DNA from 3 places in the Pseudomonas germanica genome. Region 1 is predicted to be linked to each of the others. Evidence: predicted binding sites of a transcription regulator. Region 1 holds the regulator's gene; each other region holds the start of a gene.
What was found. The regulator FliA, encoded in region 1, starts transcription of late flagellar genes. The targets are predictions, from matches to a motif close to CTAAAGTTTNNNNNNNNNNNGCCGNTAA.
Positions count from the first base shown of each region.

Region 1 (3,114 bases):
ATGAATTGCCGGTCGCGTACCTGACCGATGGCCCACGGATTCCGGATGATTTGCATCTGCCGCGCCGTCATCAACTGGTCAGCCGCGCCGTCAGCGTGCAAATGCAGGAAGAACCCAGCGAAGAAGCCATGGCTGACATGTTCGCTGATATCTATCACAGCCCGACCAAGCAGGTAGGCTGAGGTATTCATGAACAGTTTTTGTACCTACATCGATGGTCTGCCATGCATTGTTCCGGTTGTGAACGCGCAGCCAGTAATGTGGCCTCCGTCTATGCAAGACAAGGTAAAGAAATAACATGGGCAGCATGCATCCCGTACAGGTGATCGCGGTGACCGGCGGCAAAGGTGGCGTCGGCAAGACTAACGTGTCAGTGAACTTGTCGCTGGCGCTGGCAGAGCTTGGCCGTCGGGTCATGCTGCTGGACGCCGACCTGGGTCTGGCGAACGTTGACGTATTGTTGGGGCTGACCCCTAAACGCACGCTGGCCGACGTCATCGAAGGCCGGTGCGAGCTGCGCGACGTGCTGTTGCAAGGCCCCGGTGGCATTCGCATCGTGCCGGCGGCGTCCGGCACGCAAAGCATGGTGCACCTGAGCCCGGCGCAACATGCCGGCCTGATTCAGGCGTTCAGCGACATCGGTGACAATCTCGATGTACTGGTGATCGACACTGCTGCGGGTATTGGTGACTCGGTAGTCAGTTTTGTTCGCGCCGCGCAAGAAGTGTTGCTGGTGGTCTGCGATGAGCCGACCTCGATCACTGACGCTTACGCGCTGATCAAACTGCTCAACCGCGATTACGGCATGAACCGCTTCCGCGTCCTCGCCAACATGGCGCAGAGCCCGCAGGAAGGGCGCAACCTGTTCGCCAAGTTGACCAAGGTCACGGATCGCTTTCTTGACGTGGCCCTACAATACGTCGGCGCCGTGCCTTACGACGAAAGCGTGCGTAAAGCGGTGCAGAAGCAGCGCGCGGTGTACGAAGCCTTTCCGCGTTCCAAGTGCGCGCTGGCGTTCAAGGCGATCGCGCAGAAGGTCGACACCTGGCCGCTGCCCGCCAACCCGCGTGGCCATCTTGAGTTTTTCGTCGAGCGCCTCGTGCAGCAAACGGCAGGGCCCGTGCTATGACCGCAAGCGGTATGAACTACTACAAGAAGTCGGCACGTGACGCGCAGTACGAGTTGATCGAGCGTTACGCGCCACTGGTCAAACGCATTGCCTACCACTTGCTGGCGCGCTTGCCGGCGAGTGTGCAGGTCGAAGACCTGATCCAGGCCGGGATGATCGGCCTGCTTGAAGTCTCGACCAAATACGACGCCAGCAAAGGCGCCAGTTTCGAAACGTACGCGGGCATACGAATCCGCGGTGCGATGCTCGACGAAGTGCGCAAAGGGGACTGGGCGCCACGCTCGGTTCACCGCAATACCCGTATGGTCAGCGACGCGATTCGCTCAATTGAAGCTAAAACCGGCCGTGATGCTAAAGATCACGAGGTTGCGGCCGAACTCCAATTGAGTCTCGACGATTACTACGGGATTTTGAATGACACCTTGGGCAGTCGCCTGTTCAGTTTCGACGACCTGTTGCAGGACGGCGAACACGAAGGGCTGCACGAGGATGGCGCGAGTGCTCATATGGAGCCGTCACGCGATCTGGAAGATGAACGTTTCCAGGCAGCGTTGGCGGACGCGATTGCCAATTTGCCGGAGCGTGAGCGACTGGTGTTGGCGCTGTACTACGACGAAGAGCTGAACCTCAAGGAGATCGGTGAAGTCCTTGGCGTCAGTGAATCGCGGGTCAGCCAGTTACACAGCCAGTGCGCGGCCCGTTTGCGGGGGCGTTTGGGGGAGTGGCGAGCGCGCTGAAGGCAGTGTGGGGACACTGCGAACGAGGCTGGTGCGGTGATGAACGGCACCGGTCTTGCTCTGTTGTGCTCCAGACAGTCTTCGAGTGCTGCGCCGATTGATTGAAGTGGCGCGTCCAGGTGCTGGGCGCGTTTAAGACTGCTTGGAGGTCGAATTGAACAAAGACATGAAAATCCTCATCGTTGATGACTTCTCAACGATGCGGCGGATCATCAAGAACCTGCTGCGTGATCTTGGGTTCACCAACACCGTCGAGGCTGACGATGGCGTGACTGCCATTCCAGTGCTCAACAGCGGAAGCATCGACTTTCTGGTAACGGACTGGAACATGCCGGGCATGACCGGTATCGACCTGCTGCGCCACGTGCGTGCCGATGAAAAACTCAAGCACCTGCCAGTGCTGATGGTGACTGCAGAAGCCAAGCGCGAGCAGATCATTGAAGCCGCTCAGGCCGGTGTAAACGGCTACGTAGTCAAACCTTTCACGGCTCAGGCGTTGAAAGACAAAATCGAGAAGATTTTCGAACGCATCGGCTGATGAACGCGCGGGGGAGCTATGGAGCATAACGAATCTTCACAGGGCGATTTCGAGTCGACCCTGAAAAAACACGCGGTCGAACTGGTCGAAAGCCTTGAAAAAGGCAGGTTCGGCGACGCTGTGCAACTGATCCATGAGCTCAATCAGACCCGTGACCGTGGCCTGTACCAGGAAGTCGGCAAGCTCACACGTGAACTGCACAGTGCGATCGTCAACTTCCAGATCGATCCGAACATGCCGCAGGCCGAGGAAGTGTCGCAAATCACCGACGCCACCGAACGCCTGGGCTATGTGGTCAAGCTGACAGAAGCCGCGGCCAACCGCACCATGGATCTGGTGGAAAGCGCCACGCCGGTGGTCAACAGTCTGGCTGATGAAGCGCAGACCTTGAGCGCCGATTGGGGTCGCTTCATGCGTCGCGAGGTCGGGGCTGAAGAGTTCCGCGAGCTGGCGCGCCGGGTCGACGGTTTTCTGTCACGCAGCAGCACGGACAACCGTGCGGTGTCGAGCAATCTCAACGACATCCTGCTGGCCCAGGATTACCAGGACCTGACCGGTCAGGTGATCAAGCGTGTGACCCAACTGGTCACCGAAGTCGAAAGCAATTTGCTCAAACTCGTCCTCATGGCCAGTCAGGTCGACCGCTTTGCGGGCATCGAACATGACCGCGCCGCGATGCTTGCAGAAAAAGATCCACAAAAACATCTCTC
Region 1 is NZ_CP071586.1:2,064,682-2,067,795, forward strand. It holds gene flhF (flagellar biosynthesis protein FlhF) at 1-182, shown strand, start outside; gene fleN (flagellar synthesis regulator FleN) at 299-1,129, shown strand; gene fliA (RNA polymerase sigma factor FliA) at 1,126-1,866, shown strand; gene J0G10_RS09135 (chemotaxis response regulator CheY) at 2,033-2,404, shown strand; gene J0G10_RS09140 (protein phosphatase CheZ) at 2,423-3,114, shown strand, end outside.

Region 2 (3,114 bases), 3.1 Mb from region 1:
GTCCAGTATCTCCCGGGCATTGATGTGTTGAATCAGGCTGTTTTTATTAAGCATGGTTTTCCCCATTCGGAAGTTTCGGCGCTGGCGTGCTGTCGCCCTGCAACTTCATCAATTCCTGCTGCTCCGCGTACTGCTCACGAAAATCGAAGTCTCTTGGCCAGGTGTCACGATCGCGGTGATGCACCCCGTCGTGGTCCGTTGAATTGATCGCATTCATCAAGGCTTCCTCACTCAGCGAATGGTTTCACCGACGCAGACGACGCGAAGGGAGTTAGTGCCACCCTGGGCGTTAAGGTAGTCGCCCTTGGTAATCAACACGTGATCGCCAGCCTTGACCACGCCGCGCCGGGTCAATTGCTCCACGGCTTTTTCATTCACCAACTCAGGGGCGTAATCATCGCTGTCGAATGGAATGGTGGTGACTCCACGAAAGAGCGTGACCCGATTCTGCGTAGCCAGATTGCGAGAGAATGCGAAAATCGGCAGGTGTGAGCGGATACGCGACATCAAACGTGGCGTATCACCGCTTTCCGTCATACAGATAATGGCTTTGACGCCGTGCAAATGGTTCGCGGCATACATCGCCGACATGGCGATGGATTCGTCGATCTTGTGGAACACCTGATCGACACGGTGCTTGGAACGGTGGGACTGCGGGTGTTTTTCGGCACCGATAATGATCCGATGCATGGCCTCGACCGTCTCGATCGGATAGGCCCCTGCTGCGGTTTCCGCCGAGAGCATCACCGCATCGGTACCATCGAGTACCGCATTGGCTACGTCGAATACTTCAGCACGAGTCGGCATCGACTGAGTGATCATCGACTCCATCATTTGCGTCGCCGTGATCACGATCCGATTCAATGTGCGAGCACGGTCGATAATCAGTTTCTGTACCGCCACCAATTCCGCGTCGCCAATCTCCACGCCCAAATCGCCACGGGCGACCATGACACCTTCCGACGCTTCGATGATCGCATCCAGAACACGCAAGTCATTGACGGTTTCGGCGCGCTCGATCTTAGCGATCAAACCTGCCTGCCCTCCCGCCTCATGCAGCAATCGACGCGCCTGCTCCATATCCGAAGCGTCCCGTGGGAACGATACGGCCAGGTAGTCAACCTGCATCTGTGCGGCAGTCTTGATATCGGCGAAATCCTTCTCGGTCAGCGCCGATGCAGACAGCCCACCGCCTTTGCGGTTGATCCCTTTATTGTTCGAGAGAGGCCCGCTGACCAGGACTTCGCAGACCAATTGGGTCGCCTCGACACTCAAGACCTTGAGCTCGATTCGTCCATCATCGAGCAGCAGGATGTCGTTTGGACGGCTGTCGGTAATCAACGCTTCGTAATCAATGCCGACTCGCTGCTTGTCGCCTGCATTCTTGTCCAGAGAAGCGTCGAGCACGAACTGCTGCCCCTTTTCGAGGATCACTTTCCCCTCCAAAAAACGGGCAATTCGGATTTTCGGACCTTGCAAGTCTGCCAACACCGCCACGAAGCGGCCGTGCTTGGCCGCCAACTCACGAACCAATCTGGCACGGGCAATGTGATCCTCAGCACTGCCATGGGAAAAATTCAGACGCACGACATCCACGCCCGCCGTAACCAAGCCCTCTATGGCTTCGACCGACTCTGTTGCTGGCCCCAACGTGGCCACAATTTTGGTTCTGCGCTGCATGACAGATGGTTCCTCGAACAGGGTTTTATTATTGAACGCTAAGGAAAATCCGGCTTTGGCCGATGAATATTCACATGCAAATATTCAATCTAACGAAAACGATCAGCGATGCTCGCGGCCGCGTAAGGAGCCCACTCGATCTAGTCAAGTCCGGCACATAAAGACCAACAGCCCGAAACCAAGATCAATCGCCTCGGAAAATCGCTAAAAAATATTGGCACATTGACACATCAAAATGCAATGCTATTTTAATCAGCATAAATACACGCATCCGGCTAAGACTCGGATCGCGCCACTCTGATGAAGGACACCGCTCATGCTCCCAAGACATCTCTCAATCGCCGGTCGAATGTTGCTCGGGTTCGTCATCATTGCCGCGCTGAGCGTCGCGTTAGGGGTATTCGCCTTGAGACAAATTGATGAGGTGCAGGACCAATCGGTCCAGATCAAGGACAACTGGCTGCAGCGGGTTCGCGCATTAGGGGCGGCGAACGCTGCGTTGAACCGCTACCGAATGGGATCAATGCAGCACATCCTTTCGGTCAGCGATAAAGATATGCAGTCCTACGAGGAGAAGACCGCAGGTCGCCTGCAGCAAGTTCGTGAGCAGATGCAGCGCTACGGACAGCTGCTGGTCAGCGACGAAGAAAAAGATCGCTTGAATACCTTTAATGCCAGCCTTGAGGTTTATGCAAAAAACCACCTCGAGTTGCTCAAGCTTTCTCGTCAAGGAGATAAGACAGGAGCCAGGGCATTTCTGATGACCATCAGGGACTCGTACGATCAGATGACCAAGAACTTCGACGACCTGATTGAACGCTCGAACCAAGGCGCGGAAACAGCAGGCAATCATTCAGAAGAGGCTTACCAAAGTGCTGTCAGAGGAGTGGTGCTGGTGATCATCCTGGTCGGCATTGGCACCATCCTGGTGGCATGGCTGCTGACCCGCAGTATCACCGCACCACTGAATGCAGCGGTAAGAGCGGCCAGAACGATTGCCGAGGGAGACTTAAGTAAACCCATCCATCCGACCGGAAATGATGAAACCACCCGTCTGCTCGAATCCCTGGCAACCATGCAGGACAACCTGATCAAAACCCTGGGTCGAATTTCCGGTTCATCGAACCAGCTGACCAGCGCCACAGCCCAGTTGAGCTCCGTCGCAGAGGCATCAGGCCAGGATATTTACCAACAACACGCAGAAATCGAACAGGCAGCCACGGCGGTCAATGAAATGACCGCCGCTATTGAAGAGGTAGCCCGTAATGCGCTGTCCACTTCAGAGCTGTCGGTGGCGTCCCGGGACATAGCCCTTCGCGGCCAACAACGGATGGTGGAAACCCTTGGTGCGATCGAAACGCTTACCCGGGATGTACAAACCAGTTCAAGACAAGTGAAAGACCTGGCAGACCAGGCACAAGGCATTGGCAAGGT
Region 2 is NZ_CP071586.1:5,124,934-5,128,047, forward strand. It holds gene eno (phosphopyruvate hydratase) at 1-54, opposite strand, end outside; gene J0G10_RS22645 (hypothetical protein) at 47-217, opposite strand; gene pyk (pyruvate kinase) at 232-1,680, opposite strand; gene J0G10_RS22655 (methyl-accepting chemotaxis protein) at 1,997-3,114, shown strand, end outside.
Region 2: J0G10_RS22655 (methyl-accepting chemotaxis protein) is a predicted target of FliA. The motif match lies at 1,719-1,746, and genes of this name have one in related genera.

Region 3 (3,114 bases), 1.2 Mb from region 1:
GCGGAGAACTGAGCGTTGTTCTCGGGATTGATCCGCACCTGCGCCTGTTGCGCGAGCAGCCGTTGCAAGACCTTGCTCTGGCTGACGACGAAATTCAGCGCCGCCGCTTCTTTCGGCAGCCCGGCGGTTTGATTCACGCGCAGATTGGACTGTGTGCGATCGGCCATCAGGATCATCACCCGGCGCATGCCGCTGGCGACCAGCGCATCGCGAGCGGCGACGGTCAGGCTCATGGCATTGGTGAAGCGGCTTGGCTCGGCCAATAGCTCGGCGCATTGCTGGCGCCATTGCGTCAGATCTTCCGAGGTTGGCGCAGCGGCGGGCAGCATGCCGGCTGGCAAACGATGGGTGCCCCACGGCCACAGCAACGAAACCGCCGGATGCCACAGGTCGGGCATCGCATGATGGCGCGCGCTGTTGGCGGCTTGCTGGTGCAACTGTTGTTGCACTTCATCCATGGAAATCTGCAGATAAAGGCTGGTCAGGTACTGCCAGCGCTCACTGTGCGGACTGTCCCACGCCTGTTGCGCCGACAGTGCCAGGCCGTTGGCCAGCAGCACTGTATTGGCCGGCTGATTGAGCCAGCGGCGCAGGGTCGGGTCGTCATCAAGCCGGTTTTGCTGGCGCAACGGATGTTCGCTGTCGCGGGCGATGCGCAGCACTTTGACCAGTTCGCGCTGTTCACTCAGCAGCAGCTTATAACCCTGCTGCACCCAGATCGGCAGGTGCCAGACTTGCACCAGCGCCTCGGCGATTTTCAGCAGGCGTGCGCCGAACAATTGCTTTTCGACCACGCGCGCCGATTCGCCCTTGTGGATAACCCGCAGTTCCCATTCTTCGAGCAATTGCGGATAAGTCAGCGCCAATGGCCACAGCGGCGACAAAAACAACAGGCTGCCCCAATGAATGTCCTGCCACAGTCGCGCCAGGCGACTGGCGAAAAAACCGTTGGCCTGTTGCGTCGCGTGCTGGCTGATCATCTGTAACTGGCGCAGGGCTTTGGGAATCTGCATCTGCGGTTCGGCGGGCAGGCGCGCGAGCAATTCTTCGGTCCGCGCCAGGCCCAGACGATTGATCGCCACCTCAAGGTTTTCCGCTGGCGTGGCCATGGTGCCATGGGTGTGACGATTCGCCTCACGGATGATGCTCAAGGCCAGTGCCGGGCTGTCCTGCATCAGGTCGGCGATGTCGCGCAACGAGCTGCGGTTGTCGCGGATCGCCCGACAGACTTTGTCGTGAGCCTCTTGCGGCACGGGCAGCCGGACGCTGTCGAGCAGCTTGACCCAGCCGTCGAGTGTGGTCGGTTTTGCGTGTGGGACGTTCGTTTCATTAGCCATGTCTGGACGGGATCTTCACTGACTGTAGACGCGCCCGGCATGGGCTAAATTGGCTTTTCGCCTGAACTGGCTATAGTCTGGCGCAGTTTTGCCGATAAGTAGAAGAAGAGATTTTTTAACTTCCGAATATGACCTTGAACCCGACTTAAATAAGTACTTTCTACCTATGGCTAAAATTATCGGCATCATCGTCGTATTCGCGAGCGTGCTCGGCGGATACGTGCTTTCCCACGGCAAGATTGCCGCCCTGATCCAGCCCTTCGAGGTGTTGATCATCGGTGGTGCGGCACTCGGTGCATTCCTGCAGGCCAACCCCGGCTACATGACGATGCACGTGCTCAAGAAATCCCTGAGCATGTTCAGTTCGCGCTTCAGCCACACGTTCTATCTGGAAGTGCTCGGGCTGATCTACGAGATCCTCAACAAGAGCCGCCGCGAAGGCATGATGGCCATCGAAGGCGACATCGAAGATGCCGCTGCGAGCCCGATCTTCGCCAAGTACCCGGCAGTGCTCAAAGACGAACGCATGACCGCGTTCATCTGCGATTACCTGCGCATCATGTCGTCCGGCAACATGGCGCCGCACGAGCTGGAAGGCTTGTTCGACATGGAGCTGTACAGCCTGAAAGAAGACCTCGAGCATCCATCTCATGCGGTGAACGGCATCGCCGATGCCATGCCCGGTTTCGGTATCGTCGCGGCGGTACTCGGTATCGTGGTGACCATGGCCTCGCTGGGTGAAGGCGATCAGAAGTCCATCGGCCTGCACGTCGGTGCGGCACTGGTCGGTACCTTCTTCGGTATTCTCGCGGCGTACGGTTTCTTCGGCCCATTGGCGCATTCCCTGGCCCACGATGCCAAGGAAGAGCTGAACGTCTACGAAGCCATCAAGGCCTCGCTGGTGGCTTCGGCTTCCGGCATGCCGCCTTCGCTGGCGGTCGAGTTCGGTCGCAAGGTTTTGTATCCGGCGCACCGTCCAAGCTTCGCCGAGCTGGAACAAGCGGTTCGCGGTCGCTAAGTCATGGAAAATAATCAGCCGATTATCATCAAGCGCGTCAAGCGCATAGCCGGCGGGCATCACGGCGGGGCGTGGAAAATCGCCTTCGCCGACTTCGCCACGGCGATGATGGCGTTCTTCCTGGTGTTGTGGCTGCTGTCCACCGCGACGCCCGAGCAGAAGATCGCTATCGCCGGTTACTTCAAAGACCCGGTCGGCTTCTCCGAAAGCGGCACGCCGTACATCATCGACCTGGGCGGCACGCCGACCCTGGCCCCGGAAAACACCCTTAACCCGGAAGTGAAATCGCAGCCGCAGCCTGACAAGGTTACGGTCGATACTGAACAGGTTGAAGGCATGGCCGAGCAGGTCGAGAAGGAACGTCTGGAACTGCTGCTGCAAGAACTGCAGAACAAGGTCGACGAGAACCCGCAGTTGCAGAAGTTCAAGGATCAGATCCTCTTCGAGATCACTCCGAACGGTTTGCGCATCCAGATCATGGACGCCGAGAACCGGCCGATGTTCGACTCCGGTTCTGCACGCCTGAAACCGTACTTCGAAGACATCCTGCTGGCCATGGCCGACACCATCAAAGCGGTGCCGAACAAGATCAGTATCAGCGGCCACACCGATGCCAAGCCTTATATCGGTACCGGTGATTACGGTAACTGGGAGCTGTCGGCCAACCGTGCCAACGCTGCCCGGCGTGCCTTGGTTGCCGGTAGTTATCCGGATGCGCAAGTGGCGCGGGTAGTGGGTTACGCCTCGTCGGCATTGTTC
Region 3 is NZ_CP071586.1:834,626-837,739, forward strand. It holds gene J0G10_RS03625 (HDOD domain-containing protein) at 1-1,337, opposite strand, end outside; gene motA (flagellar motor stator protein MotA) at 1,504-2,355, shown strand; gene motB (flagellar motor protein MotB) at 2,359-3,114, shown strand, end outside.
Region 3: motA (flagellar motor stator protein MotA) is a predicted target of FliA. The motif match lies at 1,408-1,435, and genes of this name have one in related genera.